DNA from 3 places in the Vibrio atlanticus genome. Region 3 is predicted to be linked to each of the others. Evidence: predicted binding sites of a transcription regulator. Region 3 holds the regulator's gene; each other region holds the start of a gene.
What was found. The regulator PurR, encoded in region 3, represses purine synthesis genes. The targets are predictions, from matches to a motif close to TNANGNAAACGTTTNCNTNA.
Positions count from the first base shown of each region.

Region 1 (11,150 bases), 680 kb from region 3:
GTTTGCAGTTCTTCGTCCATACACAATGGATACGAAGCTTGGGGCCACTTGAATACATCTTTAACACCCCTTCGCATCATCGAGTACATCACGGCAAAAACCCGCAATACATAGATAAGAACTACGTCGGTGTTTTGATCATTTGGGATAAATTGTTTGGTACGTTCGAACCGGAAGTTGAAACCGTACGTTACGGCGTCACTAAACCAGTAAACAGTTTTAACCCTATAATCGTCACCTTTCAAGAATGGAAGGCTATATTCAAAGATTTGAGAAACCGAGAGCTAACCATTAAACAGAAAGTCCAGTTGATACTCTCACCCCCATCGGATTAAACGGACGATAGACAGATTGTATTAACTAAGATACCGCCTCAACTGGATTCAAAGACATCCCTACCGACTCGATTGAATAGTAAAGCACCGTTTTCCGACAATTTATTTGTGATCTGGGTTGCACGCGTACCGCATACTATCAGATACTGAACAAAACTAACCTTCAGCCACAGTAAACGTTCTGCGCTTGCTGTTCAGGAATTTCAATGAGTTCAGATAATCAGCCGACCTACTTCTTTTTCGATTACGAAACGTGGGGCGTTAGCCCAGCAAAAGACCGTCCGAGTCAGTTTGCGGGTGTTCGTACCGACCAAGATTTCAATGTTATTGGAGAGCCTCTGGTTATCTATTGCCAACCTCCTGCTGATTACCTTCCTGCGCCTGAAGCTGCACTGATCACCCGTATCACACCACAAAAAGCAGCTTCACAAGGTCTTCCTGAGCCGGAGTTTATCGCTAAGATCCATGCTGAGTTAGCCAAACCAAACACCACAAGCCTTGGCTACAACAGTATCCGATTCGATGATGAAGTAACGCGTTACACCTGTTACCGAAATTTCATTGACCCATATGCGTGGAGCTGGCAGAACGGCAACTCACGTTGGGATCTATTAGATGTAATGCGCGCTGTTCACGCACTGCGCCCTGAAGGCATTGTTTGGCCAGAGAACGAAGAAGGTTATCCAAGTTTCAAACTGGAACACCTATCTGTGGCAAACGGCATTGAACACGAGAACGCGCACGATGCGATGGCAGATGTTATTGCGACCATCGAACTGGCTAAGAAGTTAAAGGCCGCACAACCTAAGATGTTTGATTACCTCTACAACATGCGTCATAAGCGTAAGCTGAATGACCTGGTTGATATTGTAAACATGACACCATTGATGCACGTTTCGGGCATGTTTGGCCGTGACTGCAACTACACAAGTTGGATTGTGCCTATGGCTTGGCACCCAACCAATCAAAATGCCGTTATCGTGGTTGATTTAGCCAAAGATCCAAGCCCACTGTTAGAACTGGACGCTGATGAACTCAGAGACAGACTCTACACCAAACGCAGTGAACTGGGTGAAGACGAGCTACCCGTACCAATCAAATTGGTTCAACTGAACAAGTGCCCTATTCTTGCTCCAGCTAAAACGCTGACGGCTGAAAATGCCGAAACCATCGGTATTGATCGCCAACAATGCTTGAAGAACTTGGCACTGCTGCGCGAACACCCAGAGATCCGCGAAAAACTGATCGGCCTGTACTCACAAGAGCGAGAGTACGAAAAGAGTGATGATGTTGATACACACCTTTATGACGGTTTCTTCTCACCTGCTGATAAAACAGCGATGAACATCATTCGCGAAACTGACCCAAATAACTTGGCAGCTTTAGATATCACCTTCGGTGATGAACGTATTAAACCGTTACTGTTCCGTTACCGTGCTCGTCATTTTCCATGGACGCTCGACGAAGCTGAGCAATTGAAATGGGCGAACCATTGTCGTGAGTTTTATGAAAGCCGTTTAGAAGAGTACATGCTCAACCTTGAAAACCTCGCGCATGAACATGAAAGCGACGAGAAGAAAATGGCTATCTTGAAGGCGGTTTATCAATACGTAGAAAAGTTAGCTAGCTAATTCCATTATCAAGAGACGTAACACTTTGAAAGAAAGATTGATCCAACTGGTTTACTGCTTAATCTCCTTCACCTTAATCATAGGTGCACTTACAGCAGGTAACGCGTTACAGCACTTTTTGGATACCTCAATCCCAGGCAGTATTTTTGGCATGTTGATTCTGTTTGCCGCCATGGTGATTGGTATTATTCCTTCGCACTGGGTACAACCCGGTGCAAGCTTGATTATCCGGCTAATGATCTTACTGTTTGTTCCGATCAGTGTTGGGTTGATGGATCACTTCGACATGCTCATCGCGAACGCATTGCCAATTATGGCGAGCGCCGTTGGTGGCACGTTGCTGGTGTTGGTGTCCTTATCATGGTTTTTAGACCGCTTGCTTTCGAGAGGTAACTGATCATGTGGATTCTACTCACCATCGTGGTATTCCTGTTTGCTCGCTGGGTAAGTCAAAAAGTAAACTCGCCGCTTTGTAATCCCCTGCTTATCAGCATTGGTATCATCATTCCGATACTCACGTTCTTTAGAGTACCGTTTGAGACTTACTATGCCGACAACACCTGGATTACCTACATGCTTCAGCCTGCGGTTGTTGCCCTTGCTTACCCGCTTTATGAACAGCTCCCTCAAATCAGAGCCAACTGGCGCATTATTACCTTTGCTTGCACGCTAGGCAGTGTGATGTCGATGACAACGACAGCATTAATCGCAGTGGCTTTTAAAGCGGACTTGAGTTTGATTGCGAGTTTATTAGGTAAATCAGTCACCACACCAATTGCGATGGAAGTATCGAGCCATTTAGGTGGTGAAGCAGCGATTGCGGCAATACTGGTATTGATTGTTGGTCTATTTGGGGCAATTTTTGCTTACCCAATCTACAATCTCATTGGTATTAAGAGCCCTATCGCGCGTGGTTTAACCATGGGTACCGTGTCTCACGCTTTAGGTACTGCGACATGTGCTGAAAAGAATCAGGAAGATGCTGCATTCAGTTCGTTGGCATTGGTTCTTTGTGGGGTTATCACCTCAATCATTGCGCCGAGTATATTTTCGCTCGTGGTTTGGTTCTATTCTTAACCACTTTGATTACAGTTTATACGCGCTCTAATAGATGAGTTGGTAAATAGCTAAACTCACTGGTTCGCGACTTTTAAGCGTTACAGATATCAATAAGCCCAAGCATAACCTGATTATTTCAGTGGTAGCTTGGGCTTTTTTCTCTCATTTATTCATCAATACGTGACAAACCAAACTCAATTTCAAGCAATAAGTGGGATATCAATGGTAGTTTTTACTCTTGCAATCGATTTCATCTGTGACCTCACTCTAATTATGCAAACCAATGTAACAACAACAGCGCAGTGGTGATCAAGGCCACAGAAAATTCCTGAGCATTGCATAGAATTAAAGCCTAAGGTCAATTAAGGATTCAACATGAACAGTCGTATTACCCTGGCGCTGGAAAGTGCTCCATCATCAATGAAAGCGCTTTTGAGTGACATCGTATTAGCAGACAACTTTGACGCGACATTGTCTCCAGAACAATTTGCTAGCCTACTGCAAGCAAGTGGTCTAGCGGATGACGAACTACGTATTGCGCTACTTCCTTTTGCCGCAGCGTATTCTTACGCTCCGTTATCTGACTTTTATGTTGGTGCAATCGTGCGTGGTTTGTCTGGTACTCTGTATTTTGGTGCAAACCTTGAAATCGCTGGTGCTCAACTTGGTCAAACCGTTCACGCTGAGCAATCTGCAATCAGCCACGCTTGGATGAAAGGCGAACTAGGTATCTCAGATATCACCATCAACTTCAGTCCTTGTGGTCACTGTCGTCAATTCATGAACGAACTGACAACAGCAAAAGAACTTAAAGTTCAGCTGCCACAACGTGATGAAATGTCTCTGCAAGAGTACCTGCCAGACTCGTTCGGCCCTGCTGATTTAGGTGTGACAACAGGCCTAATGACAAAGCTTGATCATAAGTACACGACCGAAGAAACAACGCCTATTGTTGTAGAAGCGCTAGCAGCACTAAACCGCAGCCATGCTCCTTACACCAAAAACTTAAGTGGTGTTTCGCTACAACTGACGTCAGGTGAAATTTTTACGGGTGCTTACGCTGAAAACGCAGCGTTTAACCCGAGCCTACCTCCTCTGCAAGTCGCGTTAATTCAACTTAAACTGGCTGGCTTAGATTTCGAACAAATTGAAAGTGCTGCTTTGGTAGAAATCGCGGAAGGTAGCATCAGTCACCTAGCGGATACGCAATCTACATTAGAAGCGATTAACCCCGACATTCCAGTGACTTACTTAGCAATCTAAGTACATCTGATTAACAAAAATTTAAATAAGCAGCCCTATTTAACAGGGCTGCTTTTTTTATGCCTGTAATTAACGCAACAACTTGCGCAAACGTTTGCTTTTGTCATTGAAATAAGTATGATCACCCCGTTTTCAATCAATCGTTCAAAAGATCGGAAGGAATTTCTATGTTTGGTACTGCTACTCGTGAAAATGCTACTCGTGTACTTCTATTAGGTTCAGGTGAACTCGGCAAAGAAGTTGCTATCGAGTGCCAACGTTTAGGTTTGGAAGTTATTGCTTGTGATCGTTATGCAGACGCACCAGCAATGCAAGTTGCGCATCGTAACCATGTATTAGACATGTTAGACGGCGATGCACTTCAAGCGATCATTGAACTAGAAAAGCCAGATTATGTGGTTCCTGAAATTGAAGCTATTGCCACCAGCAAGTTGGTAGAGCTAGAAGCACAAGGCTTAAATGTCGTTCCAACTGCGAATGCGACCAAGCTAACGATGAACCGCGAAGGTATCCGTCGTCTAGCGGCAGAAGAACTAAAACTGAGCACTTCTCCTTACCGCTTTGCAGACACCTTTGAAGATTTCTCAGCCGCTGTTGAATTCGTGGGCATGCCTTGCGTTGTTAAGCCAGTAATGAGCTCTTCAGGTAAAGGCCAAAGCGTTATCAAAACAGAAGAAGATATTCAGAAGTCTTGGGACTACGCACAAGAAGGCGGTCGTACTGGCGCGGGTCGCGTAATCGTTGAAGGCTTCATCGACTTTGATTACGAAATTACGCTACTTACCGTTCGCGCAGTCGACGGCGTTCATTTCTGTGCACCAATCGGCCACCGCCAAGAAGATGGTGATTACCGTGAGTCATGGCAACCACAAGTCATGTCAGACAACGCACTTAAAGCCGCGCAATACACCGCTAAACAAGTGGTTAATGCACTAGGTGGTCACGGTATCTTCGGCGTAGAGCTGTTTGTTAAAGGCGATCACGTTATCTTCAACGAAGTATCCCCTCGCCCACACGATACTGGCTTAGTGACATTGATGTCTCAAGACTCATCTGAATTCGCACTGCACGTACGTGCCTTTACGGGTATGCCGATCAAATCAATCACGCAATACGGTCCGTGTGCATCAGCGGTTATCCTTGGCCAAGGCACTTCAACCAACATTCGTTTTGAAGGTCTTACAGAGGCGCTAGACGCACCACAAACGCAGGTTCGCTTGTTTGGTAAGCCTGATATCGATGGCCGCCGTCGTCTAGGTGTGGCGCTTACTCGTCGTAACAGTACTGAGGCAGCGATTGAAGATGCAATTGAGAGCGCGTCAAAAGTAAAAGTGATTTACTAACCTGCTATTCAATTCTGAACAATCACGATTTCAAATCTGAACAATAAAAAAGACGGGCTATCGAGCCCGTCTTTTTGTTGATGTTATCATTTTATTGAAGCGGTCTTTTCGCTTGAAAGCTCACTGACTTAAGCGTCTGACTCAATCAAATACACTTCTTCGCTGAATCGAGACAAGCCTTTCTTAGCAATCTTCGGATGTTCATCGTCCGCTATATCTTGATTCAACAATGTGATTTTGTATCCAGCGAACAACTGATCGATCTCTAGTTTAGGTACGCTAAACGGAGGCCCCGCCATCTCGCTTTGATCATAATCCAGCGTCACCAGAAGGATCTTACCGCCCGGTTTCAACAGTTGTTTCAAACGCTCTACATACTGCACTCGCATCTCTTCAGGCAATGCGACTAAAGACGCGCGATCATAAATGGTATCGACAGGCTGGATTGGCGCCGTGAAGTAATCGCCCGTGTAGATGTTCAGTTCATCGAATTGATACAGCTCGTGCTGACCACTGATTTGAGTCACAGTCGGGGTGTAAAGGTGCTCTGCAAAAAATGCGCGAACCGCAATCTGGCTTAACTCGACACCTTGAACATCTTCATGCTTTGAAGCTAGCCAAATCAGATCTTCACTTTTACCACAAAGTGGAACAAACACACTCTTCTCGTAGCTAGGCTCAGTCTTTTCCCAAAATTTAATCAGAAGTGGGTTAACATCTTCGAGGTGGAAACCAATTTGGTTGGCTGCCCATTTATTGTGCCAAAATTCAGGATTATTCATCTTTCGTTCATGTTAAACAGTCATAATGCAAGGGTACAGTATAGAGAGGTAAGAGCAACCTTAGCTTGGTTTAAAGTACCAAATTGCTTTCGATAAAATCAGAAACTGGCTAAGTTCAAAGTTCTGATAATTGCGGAACTAACGCTTGGATTATTTGTCTATATCTTCACATTTTAAAGCAATATTAAACGTTAGAGTTGGTTTCTGTCTTAGCTAGCCCAATTTAATATGTAGTAAGTTTAGTTAAGCTGTTTTTACTCTTGTGCGTTACTGGTTACCCCTTTTGACTACCCGTTTTTTGTAACCTTGTATTTTGGAGTTTGAATGAGTGTATTTCTCCGTACGACGGCCCTAATGCTTTTGGTATTGAGCCGAGCGCCTGCATTCGCAGCAGCACCTGTTTCAACAAGTTCAACAGATCAAACGCGCACTCCTGCGCAAAACCAAATATCTTCAAACGTATTCCGTCATAGTTTGAGCGGCCTTTACGGCATCAAAGCCTTCGACTCACGCCCGACTCAGCCTTACACCGACTTCGATATTCTGTACAGCAAAGCGCATCAAGGCCAAGCTGAACTTGAAACTATCTGTAAAAGTACTGCCCTACTCACCAATTCTGAAGCGCTATTTGCTGGCGTTAAATCTCAAGCTCGTGCAGAAGAAAAAATCGCCCTTGAGCTTGATGGTGATGTGACAAAAATTACCGACTTAGCCCGTGCAACTATCATCGCGAATGATGTCGAGAGCTTGGTTGAAGTGTACGAAGCGCTAAGCCGTGAAGCAGACGTTGTTAAGCTGAAAAACAAGTTTAAATCACCAGCTGACTCTGGCTACCGTGACCTTAACTTGTTGGTTCGTTTGCCAAAGACCAACATCATTGCAGAAGTTCAACTTCACTTAAAAGCGATTGCTGATGTGAAAAGTGGCCCTGAGCACGAACTCTACGAAATCATCCAAGGCATTGAGCGTCACGCAATTGCAGAACATCGCCCAATCAACGATATCGAAGCGGCACAAATCAATAGCCTAAGACGCCAATCTTTAGAGCTTTACCAACAAGCATGGCAACCTTACATTACCACGCACATTAAAGCGGCATAAACGCTTACCATAAACAAGAACAACAAAGGGCTGCATAATCGCAGCCCTTTCTTTTTATTAGTGCTCTCGCGTTGCTTTCATTAGTTCATTAGTTCATTAGTTCATTAGTTCATTAGTATCAGAAAGCAAAATATAGGGGATGTCACTATTAGTGGTTAACGAGAAGGGTAGCTAAGAAAAGAGAGTCAGGTGATACCACTAAGAGAAACTAGTGACAAGACAGTCAGCAAATGATGCATAAGACGTAGATACAAAAAGACCACGCTAGGCGTGGTCTATTGCTTGGCTACTTCTCGATTTTAATATTTTCGACTCGGGCCTTTAGTTTTTGTCCCGGTCTAAAAGTAACAACACGTCGAGCAGAAATTGGAATGTCTTCACCAGTTTTCGGGTTACGACCAGGTCGCTCGTTTTTCTCACGAAGATCAAAGTTACCAAAACCAGACAGTTTTACCTGTTCGCCATTTTCAAGTGCCTTACGAACTTCTTCGAAAAACACTTCAACCGTTTCCTTGGCATCCCGCTTGCTGTATCCGAGTGTTTCAAACAGGTTCTCAGCCAAATCGGCTTTAGTGAGTGCCATAAAACTTTCCTCAAAGCTATGTTATACATTGCTACCATCTTCAGTAGCGCCAAAGCATTTACCCTATTCAATCAATGAGATAAGGTCATTTACAAGGAAAGTGTATGCCAAGCTTCTGATTTTCGCCAACTTTTTTATCTCATCAATTTAATTATTCTTTCAAATCAGGAAGATAACTCCCTTGTAAAGTCACATATATAGCTAAAAAACACCTAACCAACAGGTACGATGTGATATTATATCCCGCAAAATCTAACATAATAAGAATTTAAAACTTTAGTGTTCTAAAAGATAATTTTTGAGACCTCTATCCTATACCCAATAAAATCAGCCACTTGATTTGATATCAAACTCAACAGAGGTTACTAAGCAACCATTATTAAATATGATATTTGTATCATTTCAGAATTTAATTCGAATTAGTCAATCCTTTCGACAATGCTATTCTGCTGTGTTTTTAGAAAACGCTCAATCAATCGTCTTTATTTCCCTAAGAGGTCTTACGGTTGTCTTAGCAGGCTTCACTATCAAACCTATACCGACTAGAAACAGTACAGATGCCACAACTTGAGCGACTGATAGCACCTCGTCATACATAAAGTAACCACTGATCAATGCGAATATAGGCACTAGCAAGGTTAACGGCGCTGTCGTGCTTAACGGATATTGAATTAACAGTTTATTCCACACCCAGTAACCGAATAGCGTGGTTGGGTAAGCCTGAAACAACACAGCAATCGTTGTGTTCCAATCCCATTGCTCTATCCCCAGCCAAATAATTTGGTCACCGTGCAACATCACGGCAAACAACACTAATGGAACTGGCGCAAATAACATGCCCCACACGTTAAACGCAAAAGCCTGAGTGGTTTGAGACGCTTTAACAATCACGCCCATTAACGTCCAACTACACGCTGCGATCATAATAAGAATCACGCCATTAACAGTGACATTGCCCGTTGCTGCGGAAACCAGCACCGCCAACGCGCACATGGCTAACATCGCACCCATTAACTTGCGAACCGACGCACTTTCTTTGAAAACCCACACGCCAACCGCCATACCAATTAGCACATTGGTTGAAAGCAACACCGACGAAAGCCCCGATGAGAGCCCAGCGGTGATTGACCATGAAGCCATGCCCCAGATGCCCACACCAAACACAAAGCCATAACTCACTAAATAACGCCACGCGACATTCGGTCTTGCTACAAAAAATATCACCGGAATCACCGCTAGCGAGAAACGCGCGGCGGTTGCCAACAAAGGATGAACATTGGTTACACCCATTTTGATCATCGAGAAATTGAATCCCCAAATTGCCATCACGAACACCGCTAGCAACAAATCATTTCTTTTCATACTGACCCCTCCTTTGTTTTGAATGAGTATCCCTTGATCAATAAAACCAGTACAGATACAATTTTTACAATAAAAACCAGTACAGTTAACAACGGTCGTGACCATGAGCATCTACAGAAAGCTAGCCAATCAGTTTATTGATGAGATTGAAACGGGGAAAAGACCCGAAGGTGGACGCATGCCTTCGCTGCGTCAATTAGCTAAACAACAAGCCATCAGCATGTCGACCGTGGTGAGCTGCTACCAAGAACTGGAATCACAAGGCTGGATACACTCTCGACCGCAAGCAGGGTATTTTGTTTCTCCTCATAAACCTGCTCGTTCAACCCCAGAGTGGGCACAGTTTGAAAGTAAAGTGTCGAGCGTCAAGCTAACCTCATCGACTCACAACTCAATTAATGGACCTTTAGGGGTGTCTAGCACCGCCAATGATGAACAGTCGATTGTTGAACTGGAACGCAGTTTTCGCCGCGCTATTCGGCGTATGAGCAGCAGGCTAAACCATTACCCAGATACACAAGGTGAGCCAATGTTACGTCTGGCATTATCCACTCACTTTGCCAAGCTCGATGTACACTTTTCACCTGAAGAGATGGTGATTACGGCAGGCTGTATGTCTGCGATTAAGGCTGCACTTGAATCGTGCACCAAAGAAGGCGACACCATCGCGATTAGTTCACCTTGTTTCAACGGCATTCTGGAGTTGCTCGGAAAGATGTCGCGACAAATCATCGAGATCCCATCTCTAGATGACGGTATCGACTTGCAACAATTAGAAGCACATTTGAAGAATAAACGAGTGGATGCCGCGATTTTTTGTACCTCTCATATGAACCCTCAAGGGATCAACATGTCGGCTAGTCAAAAACAAAAGCTTGCTGAATTAGCGAATCACTATCAAGTACCGATCATTGAAGATGATGTGTATCTGGAACTTTCTTATTCCTCACACACTCCACTCCCCGCGAAATACTACGACAAAGGCGGCTATGTACTATGGTGTGGTTCAATATCGAAAAGCTTGTCACCGAGTTACCGATTAGGATGGTGCTTACCAGGGAGGTTCATTAACGAATACAAGGCTCAGTTTTCTGCTGCAAGCTATGGCGTCGCCCTACCCACTCAGCTTGCAGTTGCTGACTTTATCGAATCTGGTCAATACGCAAAACACGTTAGAAGAAGGTGTACTCAGCTTCTCTCTTTGCGCCAGCAATACCTAAGTTATTTGGCTCAGCACCTTCCTCAAGGAGTAAAGATAAGTAACCCACAAGGTGGCATGGTACTTTGGCTACAAATACCAAATTTGAACCAATCAAGCTTTGCTCAGGCAGTTGCCGACCACAACATTGATATCAGGCTTGGGCACCTGTTTAGCACTCATGACCTTTACAGCAATTGCTTACGCATCAATATTGGTTACTCGTTAGAGGGAAAAGCCAAGCAGGAATTGAACGACTTAATCGAACTGATTCACGTTCATAGCTAATACGTTCCAGTTCTTAATACGTGCCAGTTCATAATACGCAGCTAGGACATCAAAGCTTTTCAGAATCGACTTTTTTCAGGGTCATTAGAACACCGAAATTTTAATAGCCTTTTATCATAAAAAAGAAGGCTATCATTCCAATCTGATCTAGGTTAAAGCCCCGCACCGTAAGGAAAATGACTCTCTTCGATACCTTTAAATACTG
Region 1 covers NZ_AP025460.1:1,935,499-1,946,648, forward strand. Annotated here, with positions in the region: gene OCV30_RS08625 (sterol desaturase family protein) at 1-335, shown strand, start outside; gene sbcB (exodeoxyribonuclease I) at 542-1,966, shown strand; gene OCV30_RS08635 (CidA/LrgA family protein) at 1,992-2,363, shown strand; gene OCV30_RS08640 (LrgB family protein) at 2,366-3,043, shown strand; gene cdd (cytidine deaminase) at 3,401-4,288, shown strand; gene purT (formate-dependent phosphoribosylglycinamide formyltransferase) at 4,456-5,631, shown strand; gene OCV30_RS08655 (thiopurine S-methyltransferase) at 5,760-6,413, opposite strand; gene OCV30_RS08660 (RelA/SpoT domain-containing protein) at 6,738-7,514, shown strand; gene ihfA (integration host factor subunit alpha) at 7,801-8,097, opposite strand; gene OCV30_RS08670 (EamA family transporter) at 8,566-9,459, opposite strand; gene OCV30_RS08675 (aminotransferase-like domain-containing protein) at 9,563-10,945, shown strand.
Region 1: purT (formate-dependent phosphoribosylglycinamide formyltransferase) is a predicted target of PurR. The motif match lies at 4,371-4,390, and genes of this name have one in related genera.

Region 2 (11,150 bases), 1.7 Mb from region 3:
TAACTGAATCCTATTCAAAGCGCATTAATTGAGTGGTATAACTCGACAAAAACAATCCATTAACATGGCATATCAGCCATTTCAATGTAATCATAAAAAATGAGTTTTACCTAATCCTACTGCTATTTCTAACCTAGTTTTCTCAACCAAAGGAAAAGGTTATGTCTGGATTTCCAGCGACTCATTTTTGTAAAACGTGCAATAAAGAAACGCCACATAGTGAAGTTCTTGTTCGCCAAACAAGCAGCTATGATACCGACAAAACTTTGTTAGGAAGAATAAAGCTGTTTGCTAATTCAATTATCAATGGTGGTCATTACTACAACATGGATCGTTACGTTGAATGTAAGGTCTGTGGGACTAGAGAACTTGATAATTGGGGAAATGAATTCGAGTAACTCATGTTTCTGAAAGCCAAATAAAAAACCGAGCCAGTGGCTCGGTTTTTTTCTATTCGCGTTACAACGAATGATTAAGCAAGAAGCTCTTTTGCAGTGTTTACTACGTTTTCAGTAGTGAAACCGAACATCTTGAATAGCTCGCCTGCTGGTGCAGATTCGCCGAACGTTGTCATGCCGATGATCTTGCCACCGAAACCAACGTATTTGTACCAGAAGTCAGCGATACCAGCTTCTACTGCGATACGCGCTGTAACGTCAGATGGCAGTACAGACTCACGGTACTCAGCGTCTTGCTTATCGAACGCGTCAGTTGCAGGCATAGATACTACGCGTACTTTCTTGCCTTCAGCTGTTAGTTCAGCAGCAGCGCTAACCGCTAGCTCAACTTCAGAACCTGTAGCGATGATGATTAGCTCTGGCTTACCAGCACAATCTTTCAGGATGTAACCACCCTTGGCGATGTTAGCTACTTGCTCAGCGTCACGGTCTTGCTGTGCAAGGTTCTGACGAGAGAAGATAAGTGCAGAAGGACCATCTTTGCGTTCGATTGCCAGTTTCCAAGCAACAGCAGACTCAACTTGGTCACATGGGCGCCATGTGCTCATGTTTGGAGTCAGACGTAGAGAAGCGATCTGCTCAACCGGTTGGTGAGTAGGACCATCTTCGCCAAGACCGATAGAGTCATGCGTGTAAACTTGAATGTTCTGAACTTTCATCAGAGCAGCCATACGCATCGCGTTACGAGCGTATTCCATGAACATTAGGAATGTTGCGCCGTATGGTACGAAACCACCGTGCAGAGCGATACCGTTCATGATCGCCGTCATACCGAATTCACGTACACCGTAGTGGATGTAGTTACCTGAGAAGTCGTTCGCTTCAAGCGACTTAGAACCAGACCACATAGTCAGGTTAGAAGGCGCAAGGTCAGCAGAGCCGCCCATGAATTCAGGTAGCATAGCACCAAACGCTTCTAGTGCGTTTTGAGATGCTTTACGTGATGCGATGTTTGCTGGGTTAGCTTGAAGATCAGCAATGATTGCGTTTGCTTTCTCTTCCCACTCAGCTGGAAGATCGCCGTTAGTACGACGTTTGAATTCAGCTGCTAGCTCAGGGTGAGCCGCTGCGTATGCGTCAAACTTAGCATTCCACGCTGCTTCTTTCGCTGCGCCTGCTTCTTTCGCATTCCACTCAGCTGCGATATCAGCTGGAATTTCGAAAGGACCGTGTTCCCAACCAAGTGCCGCTTTAGTTGCTGTGATTTCATCAGCACCTAGTGGAGCACCGTGACAGTCGTGCGTACCCGCTTTATTTGGTGAACCAAAACCGATAATAGTCTTAGTACAGATAAGTGTTGGACGAGGATCCGCTTTAGCCGCTTCGATAGCCGCATTGATTGCGTCAGCATCGTGACCATCAACGGCTGGGATTACGTGCCAGCCGTATGCTTCAAAACGCTTAGGTGTATCGTCAGAGAACCAACCTTCAACTTCGCCATCGATAGAGATGCCGTTGTCATCCCAGAAAGCAACCAGCTTACCAAGACCTAGCGTACCCGCTAGAGAACATGCTTCGTGAGAAATACCTTCCATCAAACAACCATCACCCATGAACGCATAAGTGAAGTGATCGACGATGTCGTGGCCTTCTTTGTTGAACTGTGCAGCCAATGCTTTTTCAGCCATCGCCATACCAACAGCGTTGGTGATGCCTTGACCCAGAGGACCAGTCGTTGTCTCGATACCAGGAGCGTAACCGTACTCTGGGTGACCTGGAGTCTTAGAGTGCAGTTGACGGAAGTTTTTTAGGTCTTCAATTGAAAGCTCGTAACCTGCTAAGTGAAGCAGAGAGTAAATCAGCATAGAACCATGACCGTTAGACAGGATAAAACGGTCACGGTCAGCCCACTCTGGGTTTGCTGGGTTATGGTTCAAGTGGCCACGCCAAAGAACTTCAGCGATGTCAGCCATACCCATAGGTGCGCCTGGGTGGCCTGAGTTTGCTTGTTGAACACCGTCCATGCTAAGTGCGCGGATTGCATTGGCTAGATCTTTACGAGAAGGCATGTCTGCTCCTGGATACATAAGCGATTTAAAAAAGAGATAGATGCTAAAGTTTTCATTTTTATTAGCGCGGGTATTCTCTCAAACGACTATAGCGACTGCAAACGTTTTACTGGTACTTTAACGGTCATTTTCCGCAATTTTCGATCATTTACACCACTTAACAATGGCTTCCCCCTATCAACACGCAAACGTTTAGTTATGACATATCCTAAAAAAGAGCTTGTAATTCGACCGTTGGAATTTAAAATAGCCGTCTAGATGTAGAAACACCTACAAAATATACTGTATTGAATGGCGGCGCTTCCTCGATTGCGACGGCATAAATTATTTGCATTTAACTATTTGCAACTAAAAACTAAACTAAAAGTGGAGCTCTCATGGCTAAGCACCTATTCACTTCTGAATCTGTTTCAGAAGGCCATCCAGATAAAATTGCAGACCAAATCTCAGATGCTGTTCTTGATGCCATCATTGAACAAGATCCAAAAGCACGTGTTGCTTGTGAGACTTACGTAAAAACCGGCATGGTTATGGTTGGCGGTGAAGTAACCACGTCTGCATGGGTTGATATCGAAGAAATCACTCGTGAAACAGTTCGTGAAATTGGTTACGTTCATTCTGATATGGGCTTTGACGCTGACTCTTGTGCAGTACTAAACACAATTGGTAAGCAGTCTCCAGACATCAACCAAGGTGTTGATAAAGCCGATCCTAAAGATCAAGGCGCAGGCGACCAAGGTATCATGTTTGGTTACGCGACTAACGAAACACCAATCCTAATGCCAGCTCCAATTACTTACTCTCACCTTCTTGTTAAGAAGCAAGCTGAAGTACGTAAGAGCGGCAAGCTTGACTTCCTTCGCCCAGATGCGAAATCTCAAGTAACGTTCCAATACGACCAAGGTAAGATCGTTGGTATCGATGCTGTTGTTCTTTCGACTCAACACTGTGATTCAGTAACAACGCCTGACCTACGCGAAGCGGTAATGGAAGAGATCATCAAGCCAGTACTTCCTGCTGAGTGGATCAATAAAGACACTAACTTCTTCATCAACCCAACCGGCCGTTTTGTAATCGGTGGTCCAATGGGTGACTGTGGTCTAACAGGTCGTAAGATCATCGTTGATACGTACGGCGGCGCAGCTCGTCACGGTGGCGGTGCATTCTCTGGTAAAGATCCATCAAAAGTTGACCGTTCTGCAGCTTACGCAGCGCGTTACGTTGCGAAAAACATCGTGGCTGCTGGCATGGCTGACCGTTGTGAGATTCAACTGTCTTACGCTATCGGTGTTGCAGATCCAACATCTATCATGGTTGAAACGTTTGGTACTGAGAAAGTAGCGCACGAAATCATCATTGAAGCGGTTCGTCAAAACTTCGACCTACGTCCATACGGTCTTCAAGAGATGCTGAACCTTCTTCAACCTATCTACAAGCAGACTGCTGCATACGGCCACTTCGGTCGCGAAGAGTTCCCTTGGGAAGCAACTGACAAAGCAGCTATCCTTGCGGACTTCGCAGGCCTGTAAGCATTACGTAACACGCTTAGCTGAAACGTAATTTTAAAAGCCTCTGTTCTCAGAGGCTTTTTTCTTTCTATTCTTCTATTCTTCTATTCTTCTATTCTTCTATTCTTCTATTCTTCTATTCTTTCACTAATCAATCCTAACCCTTTCACGTAGCACAAGCGTTAACTTATAGATTATTTTGATAATAGTGGGGATTTTACGTGCTGAGATCAATGTTACGCAAACGTTTAAATTTTAATGTAATAGCACTTGTTAAAAACAAACCATTCTCAGTAACTCATGCTTCTTTGCCACAAACTTTCAGTTCAACAACAAAACACTCAACGACTGCACCCACTCGATCTGAAAATTAATCAAGGTGAGCGCTGGGTAGTCATTGGACGCAATGGTTCCGGAAAAACCACGTTATTAAAAGCACTGGTTAATTTGCTTCCCTTCAAAGGCGAAGTCGTCATAAACCAATTGCCGCTACGTAAGTTAACTTGCCAGCAAAGAGCAAAACAAATCAGTTACCTTCCACAACACAGTCAAGTGGATGGTCGTTTAACACTAAGAGAGTACATTCAACTAACCGCTTCCAATCAAGCCACTTCTAGCTTTTCACTTGACCAAATGAGTAAAGCACTAAAGATCGATACTTTCCTCGAACGAAGAATGGGACAGCTCTCAGGTGGCCAGAGGCAGCGAGCACATATTGCACGATCTTTATGTCAGAACGCCGAGTTTCTGGTGTTGGATGAGCCTCTAAACCATCTAGATCCATGTGCTCAAGGGGAAGTTTTATCACTATTGAAAGAGCAAGAAAAAACACTGATTTGCTCACTGCATGATATTTCCCTTGCGGCCAAGTTCGCGACGCACATTGCGATTTTGGAACACGGCCAGGTAGTCGCGAAAGGAAAGGTAGAAGAACTACTAACTCACAATCAACTTAAGCCGATCTTTGAAGTCGATTTAATCAGCACGACCAATAAGCGCACACAGAAAACAAGCAAATTTTTCGACATTGAACTCGACCAAGGACAGGAGCTTTCATGAAAAAACTATCAGCATTAACTTTATTACTTACCGTGTCCGCACAAGCCCAAATTACGGTAGAAAACTGCGACTCTACACTTACCTTAGATAAAGCGCCGAAAACCTTAATCACTCACGATATCAATATGTCTGAGATGGCATTTTCTCTCGGGCTTGAAGAGAATATGATCGGAGTGACCGGTATTAGCGGGTACTACAAAACGACCCCTGAATTTAATCGCCTCCAGGGCAGCATTCCAGAGCTCGCACCGAAATATCCTTCTCTGGAAGTGTTAGTTAATGCCAACCCTGATGTTTTCTTTGCAGGATGGAATTACGGTATGCGATTAGGCGGCTCAGTCACGCCTGATTCTCTGAAAGAGTTTGGCATCAATACTCTGATTCTTAATGAGAGTTGCAGCCATATCCGTAAAGATAAGCAGCCAGCTAACATGGAACAGATGTTCGATGACGTGACACGCCTTGCGACTTTATTCGGTCAGCAAGACAGAGCTCAAACTCTTATCTCCACTTGGAGAGAGCAATTAATATTGATTCAACAACAAACCCAGAATCAAACCCCGCTTAAAGTCTTTCTGTATGATTCAGGGGAAGAGAAACCATTCACAGCAGGAAAGTACGCGACAGTGAGCGCCATGATAGAAGCAGCGGGTGGCGCCAATGTAATGAAAGATCTGGATATCAGCTGGGGAACCACATCATGGGAGTCAGTTGCGATGCATAACCCTGATGTCATTATTCTTCTCGATTATCAAAATGGGACAGGCGCTAAAGGCATGCAAGCCTTTTTGGAACAGCACCCAGCGATGAAGCTGACCACAGCGGTAAAGACCACTCAATATCTTCCTCTGCGTTATGAGGAAATTACTCCCGGGCCAGCAAACATAGCTGCAATTGAAAAATTGGCACAGCGCATCCAAGAAATCCATGACAAATCTTAGTACTAACCTAAACCGAACCGCACTGAACACCTGCGTATTCAGTTCTGTTTTTGCCCTCTTAGCGATGTTTTCTCTGAGTTTAGGCAGCGTTCAGCTATCTTTTGCACAAGTCGCTACGATTTTTTCAGCGGCGATGAGTCAACAGATCGACTCACCGATAGATCAAGTGGTACTGCACCTGCGCTTACCTAGAACAATCATCGCTATTATTTGCGGTGCTGGGTTAGGTATTGTTGGGGCGTTATTACAAACCGTGACAAAAAACGATCTTGCCGACCCTTTCATTTTTGGACTGTCATCCGGTGCCGCAACTGGAGCAGTCTTTGTGATTACAGTCATCGGCAGCGCTATCGGCATTTGGACACTTCCACTCGCCGCTTTTATCGGTGGAATAATCTCGGCTTCGGCAGTGCTATTTCTAGTCAGAAAAGTAGATGGACAAGCGTCTTCTCAAATTGTTTTAGCCGGGTTGGCTATTTCATTTTTATTTACAGCCTTGACTAACTTCTTGGTCTTCCATGGTGATCAACGAGCTGCCCACTCAATTCTATTTTGGTCGCTAGGAGGCCTAGGAAACGCACGCTGGGACAATGTGCTAATTGTGCTTGCTGGACTTATCGCCTTGATAGTCCTAGGTATATTAAAACATCGCCAGTTAGATTGTTTACTTGCAGGAGACGACGTAGCACAAACCATGGGCGTAGACACAAAACGCCTGCAAAGCGGTGTCTTTATTGTCTGCGCTTTTGCAACTGCATGTTTTGTTTCTATCATCGGAGTTGTCGGATTTATTGGCTTGATGGTTCCTCATATCGCGAAGAAAATCATCGGCCCATTACACAAAAAGTTACTCATCACTTCAGGGCTGACTGGGGCTTTGCTTATGCTATTAAGTGATATTTTGGCGAGAACCTTAGTTGCTCCTCAAGAACTGCCTCTTGGTGTTGTCACCACCGCGTTTGGCGCACTATTCATTGTTTTCATTTTGATGGAGAAAAGTAATGAAAGCTGAACGCTTCACCATCATTGCGATTCGTCATGGCGAAACCGAATGGAATCGAATAGGCAAAGCACAGAATCAACTGGATAGCCCTCTGACAATGAAAGGCAAACGACAGATGCATAACGTCGGTCGTTATCTTGCAACTCAAAAATCATTGACCCTCAATACTATTTACACCAGTCAATTAGGCCGTGCTATTTCCAGTGCTAAAACCATCGCACGCTACCTGAAAGTGCCCGTCATTTCTCAAATGGAGCTCAGTGAGTTCGATTCAGAACAGCAACGAAGAACAATGGCGATTCAGTGGATCCAACGAGTTTCTCGTCACCACAACAATGAGAACCCTATTTTGCTGCTCGGACATGGTGACTGGATAAAAACATTAGCCAGTTTAGGGACACCAAAGCAAATAATAGAAACACCAAACAACGGAGAAATCCTCAGGATAGATATCGAAGTATAACGTCACATCAGGGAATCAGGTGTAACTCCTGAACTGTACCCGCAGCTGTAAGCGATGAGCCCTTTACAAGCCACTGAGTCACACGACTTGGGAAGGAGTAAAGCGCAATGAGAACCTCAACATCGTAAGTCAGAATACCTGGACACACATGAATATCGAGCGGGAAAACTCAACACCATCCATACCTTGTCTAACAAGGGAACGCTCTGTATTCGTCAATACCTAAAACGTAGATGAAGAATACTGTGGTCACAAAAGTTAAACGATCCAAAAATAAGTCCGATCTCCGCTGTGGGTTTACCACCGGAGCGTGCGCAGCTGCAGCAAGCAGAGCGGCAGTTCAAACACTATTAACCGGACAAAAGCCTGACTATATCTCCATCACTCTACCTAATGGTGAGCCCGCTACGTTTAAGGTCGCGTTTATCCAAACATCCAACGATGCGGTGACCGCCAGCATTGTTAAAGATGCAGGGGACGATCCTGATTGTACCCACGAAGCCCATATTCAGAGTATTGCCCGCTGGCATTCAGAGCCCGGTTTTCACATCGATGGGGGTGTTGGCGTAGCTCGTGTGACTCTACCCGGATTAGAACTTCCCGTCGGTCAGGCGGCGATTAATCCCGTTCCTCGAAAAAACATTCTCGATATGGTGACTTTGGAATGGAACCAAGCGACCAGTCAACAGAAAAAACACGTCGGTATATCACTGGAAATTTGCGTCCCTGATGGAGAAGAGAGAGCCAAGGAAACTATAGGGCCAAGACTCGGTTTAATCGGTGGTATTTCCATTCTCGGGACACGCGGAACGGTAAAACCCTACTCCACTTCAGCGTTTTCAGCATCTGTGCGTCAATCGGTACAAATAGCGAAACAAAATGGCCAAAACCACTTGGTTCTCACGACAGGATCTCGAACCGAAAAGTCAGCGATGGCCATGCTACCAAGTTATGACTCGATGTGTTTTATCCAAGCGGGTGATTTTGTTGGGGTCGGACTGCGCGCAGCAAAACGTTATCAAGTGAGCAAAATCACCGTCGTCGCCATGATAGGCAAACTCGGCAAGATGGTCGCTGGGCACATGATGACTCACGTATCCGGTAAAGCTATCGACTTTTCATTACTGGCCGACCTCGCCATTCAATCGGGTGCATCGAGTGAATTTGCCGAAGCTGTTAGCCAAGCCAACACAGGCCGCCACGTACTCGACACATGGAAAGAAACCCAATCGGGCCAAGAGATTCCCAATTACGACTTTCTTACCTTGCTCTGCAAACAAGCTGCAGAGCACGCTGCTGTGTATGTCAAACATCACGTCAGCATTGAATTCAAATTGATCGATTTTAACGGCGATCTATTAGCAGAACATCTCTGCTCAAAAGGAAGTGATACCAATACTCACTTTCATGATGAATAAGCATGAACAAGGAAAACTCCATGACTAACGATATGCGTCAAATGACCAAGCAAGGCCGTCAAATTGAAAGTGACTCTTTCTCTATCATCGATGAAGAAATAGAAACTCTCCATGGGGGACATAACTTCAATCAAGGTGAATGGAATGTGGTTCGTCGTGCCATTCATACTACGGGTGATTTTGAATACGCTAAATTATATCAATTCAGCGACAACGCGATTGAGTCTGCCATTACCGCTTTAAAAAACGGTGCCAACATCATTACCGATGTCAGCATGATCGTGACAGGTTTAAACCAAACTCGCCTCAACGCTTACGGCAATAAAGCACAGTGCTTCATTAGTCATCCAGACGTCATTAGCACGGCCAAAGAGACAGGAGAAACACGTGCTATTCACTCAATACGTTATGCCCGCGATAACGGCCTACTCGACGGCTCTATCATAGGTGTAGGCAATGCGCCTACCGCATTACTTGAGCTATTGCGCATGATAGAAGCAGGCGAAGCAAAACCTGCATTGATCATTGGCATTCCTGTTGGTTTCGTAAAAGCAGATGAATCGAAGCAAGCATTAACCGAACAAAACACAGTGCCTTACATTGCCAGCCTAGGCCGTAAAGGTGGCAGCCCGTTAGTGGTATCGACTATTCACGCCCTACTTGCTGAGTCAGTAAAATGAATAATGTAAGTACTCACTCTCAGCTTATCGATTGCTATCAATCGGCTATCACGGTAGTCGGAGTACCCGAAGATGGGTGTTTAAGCCTAACCAGTCGAGCTGTTAATGCAGTTGAATCTGCACGCGTTGTTGCAGGTAACGACCGACTATTGGATTGGTTTCCCCAATTCAAAGGTCAGCGTTTATCAATGAAAGAAGGCTATAAATCTTGGTTCGCTAAGTTACTTGATGAATGCGAGGAAGGCGGCGTCGTCGTATTAGCTTCTGGCGACCCATTGTTCTTTGGCATCGGCGAATCGTTGTTAAAAAAACTGCCTAATGATGAAGTGCGCTTTATTCCCTCCCCTTGTTCAATGCAACTCGCTTGCAGCCGAGTCGGCATTGCATGGCAAGAAACCAAAGCAATTTCACTACATGGAAGAAAGCAGCATTACGATGGCATTAAAGGTATCGCAAGCCAAATGCAATGGGGAACTAGCTACTGCTTGCTAACCGATGTTCAAAACAACCCAGCTCGTATTGCGAAACACTTAGTCGAATTTAATCAACAAGGTTGGACGGCTTGGGTATGTGAGAACTTAGGTGGCACCGACGAAAAGATAAGCCAGTGGACTCTCGAAGACCTCGCACTAAAAAGTTCCGACGACTTCTCTACGCTCAATGTAATGGTACTGCACCGAACGCTACCTCATGCGTGGGGTGAATTGGGCCAATACGCCAACGATGATGACTTCATGAAGCGCATGCCTAAGCGCGGCTTAATTACCAAACAGCCCGTTCGTCACTTAGCGTTAGCAAGTATGCGTATTCAGCCAAGATCTGTGGTGTGGGATATAGGCACAGGCTCAGGTTCTATTGCGATAGAAGCCGCTAAACAGTGCTATCAAGGACAAGTCTTCACCATTGAATCAAACCAAGAATGTTATGAGTCGGCCGAGGCTAACTTTAGAGCGCACGGTACCGACAACGTACAACTGATTCGAGATAAAGCCCCAATACAGCCCGACACCTTGCCTCAGCCCGACACCTTGCCTCAGCCCGACAGTATTTTTATTGGTGGAAGCCGCGGCAACATGCACAGCATTTTAGATTTCTGTTGGTCCGCATTAAAACCCGGTGGCGTGGTCATTGGTTCAGCGGTAACGGTAGATTCAGTTTGCGAACTTCATCAATGGAGTAAAGACAGCAATGCTCCGACACAGGTTCAACTGGTCTCAATATCAACAGGCGTACCACTCGCTCACTACACCCGTTATCAATCAGAAAATCCGATTCACTTATTTATTTTTACCAAGCCGTTTATTCAGAAATAAGCGCTTAATTTTTTAATTAAGCGCCACTCAACATATTAAATAAAAACATAATTAGAGAAAGCACAGATGAAATTAGGAACTATGTACGCGATTGGTGTCGGCACTGGAGACCCAGAATTATTAACACTTAAAGCTCACCGACTACTCAGCACCGTCGACATTGTCGCGTTTCCAGAAAAAGACGCGGGCAGTAACCACTCTTTTGCTCAACAAATTGCAGCAGGTTCTATTAGCCCTGAAAGCATGAAAGGCGAATACCTATTTTTGCATTTCCCAATGACGCGTGACCCAAGCATCA
Region 2 covers NZ_AP025460.1:2,959,134-2,970,283, forward strand. Annotated here, with positions in the region: gene OCV30_RS13175 (hypothetical protein) at 162-398, shown strand; gene tkt (transketolase) at 473-2,467, opposite strand; gene metK (methionine adenosyltransferase) at 2,845-3,996, shown strand; gene OCV30_RS13190 (ABC transporter ATP-binding protein) at 4,276-5,034, shown strand; gene OCV30_RS13195 (ABC transporter substrate-binding protein) at 5,031-5,975, shown strand; gene OCV30_RS13200 (FecCD family ABC transporter permease) at 5,962-6,987, shown strand; gene OCV30_RS13205 (phosphoglycerate mutase family protein) at 6,977-7,441, shown strand; cobalamin riboswitch at 7,451-7,581, shown strand; gene OCV30_RS13210 (cobalt-precorrin-5B (C(1))-methyltransferase) at 7,675-8,859, shown strand; gene OCV30_RS13215 (precorrin-8X methylmutase) at 8,880-9,539, shown strand; gene OCV30_RS13220 (bifunctional cobalt-precorrin-7 (C(5))-methyltransferase/cobalt-precorrin-6B (C(15))-methyltransferase) at 9,536-10,852, shown strand; gene cobI (precorrin-2 C(20)-methyltransferase) at 10,919-11,150, shown strand, end outside.
Region 2: metK (methionine adenosyltransferase) is a predicted target of PurR. The motif match lies at 2,648-2,667, and genes of this name have one in related genera.

Region 3 (11,150 bases):
ATGCAACAAGACTTTAGTTGGGAAGATGCGGCACAAGAATATCTTGCGATGTACCATTCTGCATTTTAACTTGTTGACTTAGCTTTAAAATTCAGTTGTTGAATAACAACCGTTCATAATAAAAGAAGGCGCTCTACTGATAGAGTGCCTTTTTGTTTTCTGGTCAGATCACATCACGTTTCCAAAGACAAAGCTTGCAAACTCATTTTAGTCAGGTAGAAAAGGTGGTCAGGTATTCACATGACTAGTGTTGGGTTTGACACTATTATCACTTAAAATTCTTAATTGCGTGATATCCTTAGTCATCGCCTTGTGATGAGGCTTAGCTCCATAAATAAATTAAGCGATAGGTATGTCTGAGAGTTTATTATTTCATAAAACATTTACTCACCCTACGAGTGATGAGTGGGTTGTGTTTGTGCATGGCGCAGGGGGCAGTTCCTCCATTTGGTTTAAGCAGATCAAAGCGTATAAACAGCATTTCAACTTGCTTCTCATTGACTTGAGAGGGCACGGTAAATCAGACAACATACTTAAAGATCTGATTTCGAACCGTTATACGTTCAAATCAGTAACGCTCGATATTCTTAAAGTGTTAGATCATCTAAAAATCCGATCCGCACACTTTGTGGGTATGTCTTTGGGTACAATTATCGTTCGTAACGTGGCCGAACTGGCGGCAAGCAGAGTACGTTCGATGGTGCTTGGTGGTGCTGTCACTAAACTCAACACTCGATCTCAAGTCTTAATCAAATTAGGAAACCTGAGTAAGCACATCATTCCTTATATGTGGCTATACAGCCTTTTTGCTTATGTTGTGATGCCGCAAAAAAGTCAGAAAGAATCACGTCACCTGTTTATCCGCGAAGCGAAAAAGCTGTGCCAAAAAGAGTTCAAGCGCTGGTTTATCCTCACGGCTGATGTGAACCCACTGATGAAATACTTTAAAGACAGGGAGTTGCCGATTCCGACTTTGTATTTGATGGGCGAGCGCGATTACATGTTCATCAAACCCGTTAAAGAAATGGTCGAAGCGCACGAGTCGAGCGAGTTGGTAGAAATTGCCAACTGTGGGCATGTATGTAATGTAGAAAATCCTGAAGAATTCAATCAACAATCAATCGCTTTTATCCAAAAGCAAATTCAGTGATTCTCTGGGTTGGTTATCAGACTAGATGATCCAATAGAATTAAAATAAAACGGGAAGCTAATTTAGCTTCTCGTTTTTATTTGGAGGAGGTATTTGATCGAATCGTGTCTGTAATAACTGAAACTCTGCTATTCAGGCGAAGCAGCGCCGCACTGCCAACAAGACCCGAATTGTGCTTCATTGATTTCATGACACTCACCACAACGCCACTCTTCATAGATGATCGAATCTTGCTGTTTTTGGTAGTCATTGACGATCGTGCGGGCTTTACTAGCGAGTTCTGGCTCATATAACCATACGTAAGGGTCTGTATCTTCGGTAAATGGGATTTCACCTTTTAAACCAAACAAACCCTCACCACGGACTTCACACGCAATATTCTCACTTTCTAACAATCCACAGATGATATGAGCTTCTGTCGGATTCGATGCACTGAAGATTTTCATTGAAATAGAACCTTATTTGGCTGCATGCGTTATTTAGTTATTTAGTTATTTAGTTATTTAGTTATTTAGTTATTTAGTTATTTAGTTATTTAGTTATTTAGTTATTTAGCTATATACGTTACTCAGCGACAGGTGCTGAGCGAAATTTGTTCATCAACCATTTAGCAATAATTGGGAACACACCCAGTAAGGCAAATGACAACAGTACTGAGGGAGACACGATACCCGAAAGTGAATCAATTTCTGCGAGTTGAGTTCCGGCATTCAAGAAAACGGCGGTACCCGGCAACATACCGATTTGGCTAGTAATATAGTAACGACTCACCGACATCGGTGTTAGACCCATCAATAGATTGATAAGGAAAAACGGGAAAACAGGAATTAGACGTAGCGAGAATAAGTAAAATGCACCGTCTTTTTCAACGCCCTTATTGATGGTAGCTAACTTGTCGCCAAACTTGGTTTGGATCCAGTCACGTAACAAGTAACGGCTACTTAAGAAGGCGAGGGTTGCGCCAATAGCGCTCGCGAAAGACACCAGCAGTAAACTGTTCCAAAACCCAAACAGCGCTGCGCCTAACAGCGTAACAACGGCGGCGCCAGGAATTGAGAAAGCCGTAATCATGACATACGCGACAAAGTAGATAGCGGCAGCGGCAATGAAATTGCTCTCGATGTAGTCATTCAAAACAGCTTGCTGGGCTTTTGCATTTTCAAGCGTTAAGTACTGGCCGAAATTGACGCCTAACAAGATGATGGTTATGACCAACACAATACCCAATATCATTTTTTTACTCATTGATACTTCCTCTAAATTTTCAATGCATACCATTAGTTTTTCAATGTATACGATTAGTATAGATAGACAGGCAAAGCATAGAATAACTTTCACCAGATATAAAAAAAGCCGCAAAAATGCGGCTTAGTTATCTAGATAGTTTGCACTGACAATGTTAATTGACGTGATTGATAAGCTCTTCACGACGTTGCTGCGGTATAACAGACCAATGTGTACCATTGATCGCGCCTTCTAGCGCCCATAACAGTTCAATACTGACAGAAGACGCGTGCGATTCTTTGATGGCGTTAAATGCGTTTACAGAGCCAGATTCATATAAACGTTCTACAGAATCGATCCCTGCCTTTTTCAACATCCGCTCGGTGGCGAGTCGAAGGTTAGGCAGATCTTTGAGTCGAGTTGGTTTAGCAGAAGATTGTTCAGCTTTCTCTTCTTTAGCAAAACCTAAAGACGTAGTCGCAAGCTGCAAGATTTTCTCTTGGTCTTGCCATAAGCCTTCAGGTAAAGCGAAATATTTAGTAACGACAGGAAAACCACGTTTTTTGTAGACGTACGGTTGAAATCCTTGTTGTTCGAATTGTTGCGTTGTGCATTTGTCAGCTCGTATATGCAACTGGTCATTCACAACCAGGGCAAACATAGTGTCATCAGCAAAAAGCCCGAATCCACCAAACATTGAGCGTGACTTAATTTTTCCTAGGGGCTCAAATAATTTCATTGAGTCCTTTAGTATCGGTTTATCCATGTTATTTATCTCGGTGTATTTGAACTACGCCACCAAATAAGCAGGTCCGAGAGATTAGCAAAATGTTGCAATTAAATTGTCAATAGGCTGTAAATTACTAAAGTATTAGTAGTTACTGCATTTTGCCATCGGTAACCCCGCTACCATACCAACGAGTGGTTTAGGCCGGAAGCTTTGCGTCCCACTTTTTCAAGTGGTTTGCCCTGTGCGTGACTGGGTTATTAGAATAAAGTTTTTGTTGAATTAGGCTCACACTTCTTATTTCAAAATGTGATGTTGCTTCAATTAATGATCTTTGAATTATGCATGCAAGTGCACTTTGTTTGTTGAAAAAAAAAACGCACCTAAAGGTGCGCTTGATTAAACTAAACTCATTACATCAATTAATTTAACGTTTTAACTGTACTTCGCTCAACAATTTCAGGGTGCATTTCGAAGACGCGTTTCTCGTGGTCTTTGTCTTTTATACGCTCTAGTAGTATTTCGAATGCATTTTTACCAACACGGCGCTTAGGTTGGTGAACCGTCGTTAACGGTGGAGAGAAGTATTCAGCCAATTCTATGTTGTCGTAACCGATCACTGAGATATCTTCAGGAATACGAATGCCTTTTTCTTGTAATCGACTCATCAGTCCTAATGCCATCGTGTCGTTAAAACAGAATACTGCGGTAGGACGATCTTTCATCTCAATGATTTGGTCAGCAGCAATCACAGCTGTGTCACATTCAAAGTTGCCTTCGATGATCATATTTTCATCGGCAGTAATCTTCGCTTCATTGAGTGCGCGCTTGTAACCTGAGATGCGTTCAACACACGCTGCTTTGTCTAAGTGGCCACTTAAACATGCAATCTTGGAGTGACCGCGCTCAATGAGGTATTTGGTTGCTAGGTAGCCACCTTCTTCAGAGTTATCGATGATCTTATCAGCCTGAGAGCTTTCAGGGCCCCAGTCCATGATAACTTTAGGGATGTCTGCGTGACGGTCTAACATCTCTCTTAGTTCTTCAGTCAGGTCAGAACACATAACTAAGATGCCATCTACACGTTTCTCTGCAAGCATTCGAATGTAGTCACGTTGCTTTTCGTAGATACCGCCCGTATTGCACAAGATCAAAGTGTAACCTTGACGGTAGCAGTAGCTCTCAACACCATCGATAACTTCAGAGAAGAATAGGTTAGTTGATTGAGTCACTAGCATACCGATGGTGCGTGTTGTATTGCACTTCAAACTACGAGCAACGGCACTTGGCGCATAGTTCAGTTCGTCTACGGCTTTGTTTACTTTTTCTTGAGTCGCTTCAGCAACAAAGCGAGTTTTGTTGATTACGTGAGAAACGGTTGTTGTTGATACGCCGGCTAAGCGTGCGACATCTTTTATAGTGGCCATGTTTTTATCCTATTAGAAGCTACTTTCCCAAAGTACGGAATGAAGTAGCCGTTAAGCTACCTAACTAAGAGCTTAAATTTGTAGGGCTCTTTGGGTACTAAAGTGCTAAAAAACAAAAAACCGCTATTGAGCGGCTTGTCTTAACACCGAAATGCTCTGAACTTCAATAAGTGTAGCATTTCGTGAATGTTTCATATTTTATCGTTTGCGGTCACAATTTTAGACTGACTAGAAATTACTCGCAATAAAATTCACCCAGAAATCCGGGTGAATGGTCACAATTCTATTGAATTTATTTATCGAGTCGTCAAAAAAAGCTTATTCGCCCGCTAGGTATTGAGTGTCTAATTTACAGAATGCCAATAGCAGAGATGAGACTGAAGCGTAGAAACCGAATGTGTCAATGTCATGACATTTAACGTTGAACTTTGGTACCCAAGTAAGCAGTTGCTGTTCGATAAATTGCTGTTGAACAGCGAAGGATTTCTCTAGTTCTTCTTCAAGTTCAGTTTCGTTCGAACGAATGATTAGATTACCTAGGAAATCGAGTTCGATAGCAATGTGGTCAGCTGGCTCTTTTAGGTCTTGGTTAACCACTAAGTTGTGTTTAGCCATGATCTCTTCCATATCTTTTGCTGGCTTATCGTTCAAAAGGCCAGTCTGGCCGATATACATAGAAGCGTAAGGAAGTGCGCCATGTTTATCAGTCTTTAAGAATAAGTCACAGAAGTCAGCAGACAATTCTAATTGAGCATCTTCACGTGTTTGTAGACGGTTTAGCGCATCCACTAAGCTATCAATCGCCGGCTTTAGTGTTTCATTTTCACCTAAACCAGTTAGGAAAGAACGAATTTCAACAGAGTGGTAGTGATCGAGTTCTTCTTGAGTGAGCTCTTTAGCGAACAAGCTTGATAGCCACCAGTATATTTCTGCTCGTTGTTCGTTGAATGCTTTCGTATCTTTCATTTCTTAGATCCTGATTTAGTCTTGTGGTGTGTGTATACCTAGCATCGTCGAGTGATTTGGGTATAGGCACACCAAGGCTGAATAACAAGGTTATTTGCGAAACGCAAAGTTACTCGTTAGTAGTAATGCCTATATTGAATTGCGATGGGAGACAAATAGCAAGGTTTAAGATTGTCTTGTATCAAAAAAAAATCATGTTTCTGGCTTTTATCTTCTGTAGTACTAGAATTGTTACGAGTTATGAATAGAATGGTCACTGAAACTATTAAATAAGAAAAGTGGTGTAGATGAGCTATCACGTATTAGTCGTAGAAGATGATGTGGTAACCCGCAGTAAACTGGTTGGATATTTCCAGAACGAAGGTTACACAGTGAGCGAAGCTGAAAGCGGGGCTCAAATGAGAAAAATGTTAGAAGAAAATAACGTTGACCTCATTATGTTAGACATCAACTTGCCAGGCGAAGATGGATTGATGCTAACTCGCGAATTACGCAGTCAATCAGACATTGGAATAATTTTAGTTACTGGACGCACGGATAGCATTGACAAGATCGTTGGCCTTGAAATGGGCGCAGACGATTACGTTACTAAACCCTTCGAACTTCGCGAGTTGTTGGTTCGAGTTAAAAACCTCTTGTGGCGTATTTCGGCTGCTCGTAAAACTGCAGCGGTTGCGGTAGAACAAACAGAAGACGAATCTGTGGTTCGTTTTGGTGAATGGACGTTTGATATACCTCGCCGTGCGTTAAGCAAGAACAGCGAGCCGGTGAAATTGACCAAAGCTGAATATGAACTATTGGTTGCACTCTCTTCTTACCCTAACCAAGTATTAAGCCGTGAACGTATTTTGAATATGATCAGCCATCGAGTAGACGCGCCGAATGACCGCACTATCGACGTGTTAATCCGTCGTATGCGTGCAAAAATGGAGTTTGACCCTAAGAACCCACAAATTTTTGTGACGGTTCACGGTGAAGGTTACATGTTTGCTGGTGACTAATTTTCCGTGGAAAGCTGGTTTCAGTAACGATACTTGAACGTAAAAAAACCGAGACATCAATGATGCCTCGGTTTTTTTGTTACTGAACTTTTTAATTGTTTATTATCGGAGTACTGCTCTCGACAGGGTCATTACTTGTGTCTAGCCAATCTCGCAAGCTTTGCCAAACCAATCCCATCGTCTCATGCCAATAGCGCTCAGTCTGCTCGAGATAGATAGCCTTAGGCATATACTTATTCCATGGTTCAACAATGCCTTCTTGTGCAAGGTAGTTGGTTGGTGCTGGTAATGGTTTCATGCCCGCGGCATTGAATTCATTAAGGGCGCGAGTCATATGGCTAGCTGATGTCACGAGCACCATTTTCTTATTCTTAACAAATGCAGCGGCTTGGCGAGCTTCTTCCCACGTATCTTTCGCAGTTTCAAGCAGAATGATATCGGGTTTTGCCACGCCGAGTGCTAGCGCTACTTTAGCCATCATTTTTGCGTTGCTCACCTCAGTGCCTGCGCCATAACCAGACAAAATGAGTTTAGCTCCAGGGTAAAGACGTAAGATACGAATCCCTTCACTTAAGCGCATCAGACCGGTGCGGCTAAGTTCTGATGTTGGTGGGATTTGGTCATCAACAACGTGACCACTTCCAAGAACCATAATGTAATCGACGGTATCATCGATAGGTAAAAAAGCGGTGTGTTGCCTTTCCATTGGCATTAAAAGTTGACTAGAAACAGGCTGGAAAGCGATTAGGAAAATACCACAGAGGGCTGAAAGGGTAATTAGGCAACCTGTCTTCCTTTTTGCAGTAAACATCACTAGGGCTAAACCCAGAAAAGCGAGAATTAACATTGCTGGCAGTGGCATCAGTAACGAAGACACTACTTTTTTCAGCTCAAACATATCCGAATAGTCCGAAAAAACATCACTTAGTAGTAAAAAGAGACATCGCCTCTTTATTCCTGAAATTCCTGTGACAGAATAGCAGGCACGATAGGACATAATAACTCAAGTAGCCGTGACTGAAGACCGTAATTTCGACGATATTGCCCACAAATTTGCAAAAAACATATACGGCTCTGACAAAGGAGAGATCCGTCAGTGCATCGTATGGGAAGATTTAGAACAAGCTTTGAGCAAGTTTGAGCAATCCGCTTCGCCGTTGCATGTGCTTGATGCCGGTGGTGGACTTGCACAGATGTCACAAAAAATTGCGACACTAGGCCACAACGTTTCTTTGTGCGACCTCTCTTCTGAAATGTTGAAGCTCGCAGAAGAAAGTATCAGCGAAGCGGGTTTGCTCGATCAATATCGATTTATTCATTCACCGGTACAAAAAGTGGCAGAGCATCTCGAAGAGAAAGTCGATTTTGTGATGTTTCATGCCGTAATGGAATGGTTAGCAGACCCTAAACAGGCACTTGATTTATTGTTGGAACAAGTAAAACCCGGTGGTATTGCCTCGATAATGTTTTACAACCACCATGGTTTAGTCCTGAAAAATGTGATTTGTGGCAACATTCCTCATGTATTGAATGGGATGCCACATCGAAAAAGGTTTAAGCTGCAACCACAAAAAGGCTTGAAGCCTGAAGAGGTTTATCAATGGATAGAAGACGCTGGTCTAGATATCTGTGGTAAATCAGGTATTCGCTCTTTCAGTGACTACATAGGTAATATGGAGTACATGGGCGATTACCAATTTGAAGATGTGTTGGAACTAGAGAAACAGCTATGTCGCCAAGAGCCATATCTGTCGCTAGGCCGTTATATTCACGTTTGGGCTCAAAAACCTGCGCAATAACAGCGGTGAATGTGGTAAAAGAAGCCACAACATGCGCTATGCCATCGTAAGAAGCCGCGTCATAAAGAAATAGGCGTCATATCTAATACGTTCGATATGACGAACAACAGTAACAGGAACCACAATGAGTGAAATGACTCAAACTGCCGAAGAGCAGCCAATTGATGAGTTGGTGGGCTGGGTCAAGCAGCATGATTTTTCATTAAACTTGCCACCAGAGCGCTTAGCATTTTTGATTGCTATCGCCGTACTAAGCAATGAAAGGTTCGATGAAGAGTTGGGCGAGGGTGAACTGCACGATGCATTCACTATTGTCACTCGACTGTTTGAAGATACTGGCGAAGCGTCTGCGTTTCGTGCCAACAACGCTATCAATGAGTTGGTTAAACAGAAGTTGATCAGCCGCTTTACCAGCGAAATCACAGATGGTGCAAGCATTTATCGCTTATCGCCATTGGCGATTGGTATCTCAGATTATTACTTACGTCACCGCCAGTTTTCTAAATTAAAACTGTCTATCCAGCTTTCTATGGTTGCCGATGAAATGGCAAAAGCCATTGAAGCCGCCCAGAAAGGTGGAACTCCAGGGCATTGGAGAAAGAATGTTTACGGCGTGCTCAAGTATTCTGTTGGCGAAATTTTTGATCAGATCGATCTCAACCAGCGGGTTATGGATGAACAGCAACAAACCGTCAAGCAGCAAATTGCGGATCTGTTAAATAAAGATTGGCGAGAAGCAATCAACAACTGTGAGTCTTTGCTATCAGAAACCTCAGCCACGCTAAAAGAGTTGCAAGACACCTTGCAAGCGGCGGGTGATGAACTGCAAACCCAGATTCTTGATATTCAAGAAATTGTTTATGGTGACGATGAGCTCGAGTTCGTTGGCGAAACCCTATTTGGTTTGCAAATGAAGCTAGACCGAATCACTAGTTGGGGCCAACAAGCGATTGATTTGTGGATCGGCTACGATCGCCACGTGCATAAATTTATCCGTACCGCGATCGATATGGATAAAAACCGTGCCTTTAGCCAACGCTTGCGTCAGTCAGTCACTGACTACTTTGATGCGCCTTGGTTATTGACCTACGCAGACGCAGAAAAACTCACGGATCTTCGCGATGAAGCACTTGTGCTCCGTGATGACGAAGTGATGGGGCAAGCCCCAATCGACGTAGAATACGAAGAATTTGAGCAAGTGAACGATCTACTTTCAGAACGAATCGCAGATATGTTGAAAGCTCACAAACAGCAAGGTGCGCCAATTGATCTTGGCCTTGTGCTGCGTGATTACCTCGCAGCGCACCCTCGCACACACCATTTTGATTTAGCCAGAATTGTTGTCGACCAAGCCGTTCGCTTAGGTTACTCAGAGTCTGACTATCAGGCTATTCAGCCAGATTGGCAGGCAATCAACGATTTCGGTGCAAAGGTACAAGCAAATGTCATTAACAAGTACTGATGATTACATGCCAGAGAAACTGGTAAAAGCGATAGCGAACCCATTGTTTCCTGCGCTAGATAGCATGTTGCGTTCAGGCAAGCATGTTTCAACAGAAGACCTCGATAACCATGCGTTGCTTTCTGATTTTGAAGTTGAGCTTCAGCATTTTTATCAACGCTACAATACGGAACTGGTAAAAGCGCCTGAAGGTTTCTTCTATCTGCGCCCGCGTTCTACGTCTTTAATTGGTCGTAGTGTGTTGTCTGAGCTCGACATGCTGGTTGGCAAAGTATTGTGTTTCTTATACCTAAGCCCAGAGCGTTTGGCTCATGAAGGCATCTTCACCAATCAAGAGTTATTTGATGAACTGATGTCGTTAGCGGATGAGAAAAAACTCATGAAGCTAGCAACCAACCGTGCGTCTGGTTCTGACTTAGACAAAGAAAAGCTGTTTGAAAAAGTACGTACTTCTTTACGCCGTTTACGTCGTATCGGCATGCTGATCGTAATTGGTGAAACAGGTAAATTCCGTATCAGCGAAGCGGTGTTCCGTTTTGGTGCGGACGTTCGTGTTGGCGATGATATGAAAGAAGCACAATTACGTCTTATTCGTGATGGCGAAGCTGTTGTTCATACTCAAGAGCCTAACCAAGGTAGCTTGTTGAATGAAGAACAAGCAGAAGCCGTATCAGAAATAGATTTAGACGTAGACGAAAACGGTCAACAAGATATTTTTAACGATCAAGCCGGCTTTGACCTTGAGTCAAACGATGGCGAACAAACAAAAGTAGAAGGTGAAGCATGATTGAAAGAGGTAAGTATCAATCATTAACCATGATCAACTGGAACGGCTTCTTTGCGCGTACTTTTGATATCGATGGATTGGTTACAACGCTTTCTGGCGGTAACGGTGCGGGTAAGTCGACCACAATGGCGGCATTCATCACTGCACTTATTCCTGACCAAAGCCTTCTGCATTTCCGTAACACAACGGAAGCGGGTAGCTCACAGTCATCACGCGATAAAGGCCTTTACGGTAAGCTTCAGCCGGGTGCATGTTATGCCGCGCTAGATGTTGTGAACTCTCGTAATCAACGCCTATTGTTTGCAGTAAAACTGCAGCAAGTTGCGGGTCGTGATAAGAAGGTCGACATCAAACCGTTTGTAATCCAAGGCCTTCCAAGCCATGTGAAGCCAACGGATGTATTGATTCAGAACGTTTCAAACAGCCACGCTCGTGTGTGTCAACTGAACGACGTGAAAGCAGCGGTAGCGCAATATGAAGGGGCGTACTTTAAAGCTTTCTCTTCGATTGTTGATTACCACTCACAGATGTTTGAGTACGGTGTTGTTCCTAAGAAACTGCGTAACAGCAGTGACCGTTCTAAGTTCTACCGTTTGATTGAAGCATC
Region 3 covers NZ_AP025460.1:1,254,155-1,265,304, forward strand. Annotated here, with positions in the region: gene glgA (glycogen synthase GlgA) at 1-69, shown strand, start outside; gene OCV30_RS05745 (alpha/beta fold hydrolase) at 353-1,150, shown strand; gene OCV30_RS05750 (putative signal transducing protein) at 1,279-1,596, opposite strand; gene OCV30_RS05755 (TVP38/TMEM64 family protein) at 1,715-2,395, opposite strand; gene OCV30_RS05760 (TfoX/Sxy family DNA transformation protein) at 2,550-3,140, opposite strand; cyclic di-GMP riboswitch class I at 3,268-3,353, opposite strand; gene purR (HTH-type transcriptional repressor PurR) at 3,524-4,528, opposite strand; gene torD (molecular chaperone TorD) at 4,847-5,494, opposite strand; gene torR (two-component system response regulator TorR) at 5,782-6,495, shown strand; gene elyC (envelope biogenesis factor ElyC) at 6,587-7,393, opposite strand; gene cmoM (tRNA uridine 5-oxyacetic acid(34) methyltransferase CmoM) at 7,509-8,294, shown strand; gene mukF (chromosome partition protein MukF) at 8,419-9,756, shown strand; gene mukE (chromosome partition protein MukE) at 9,737-10,543, shown strand; gene mukB (chromosome partition protein MukB) at 10,540-11,150, shown strand, end outside.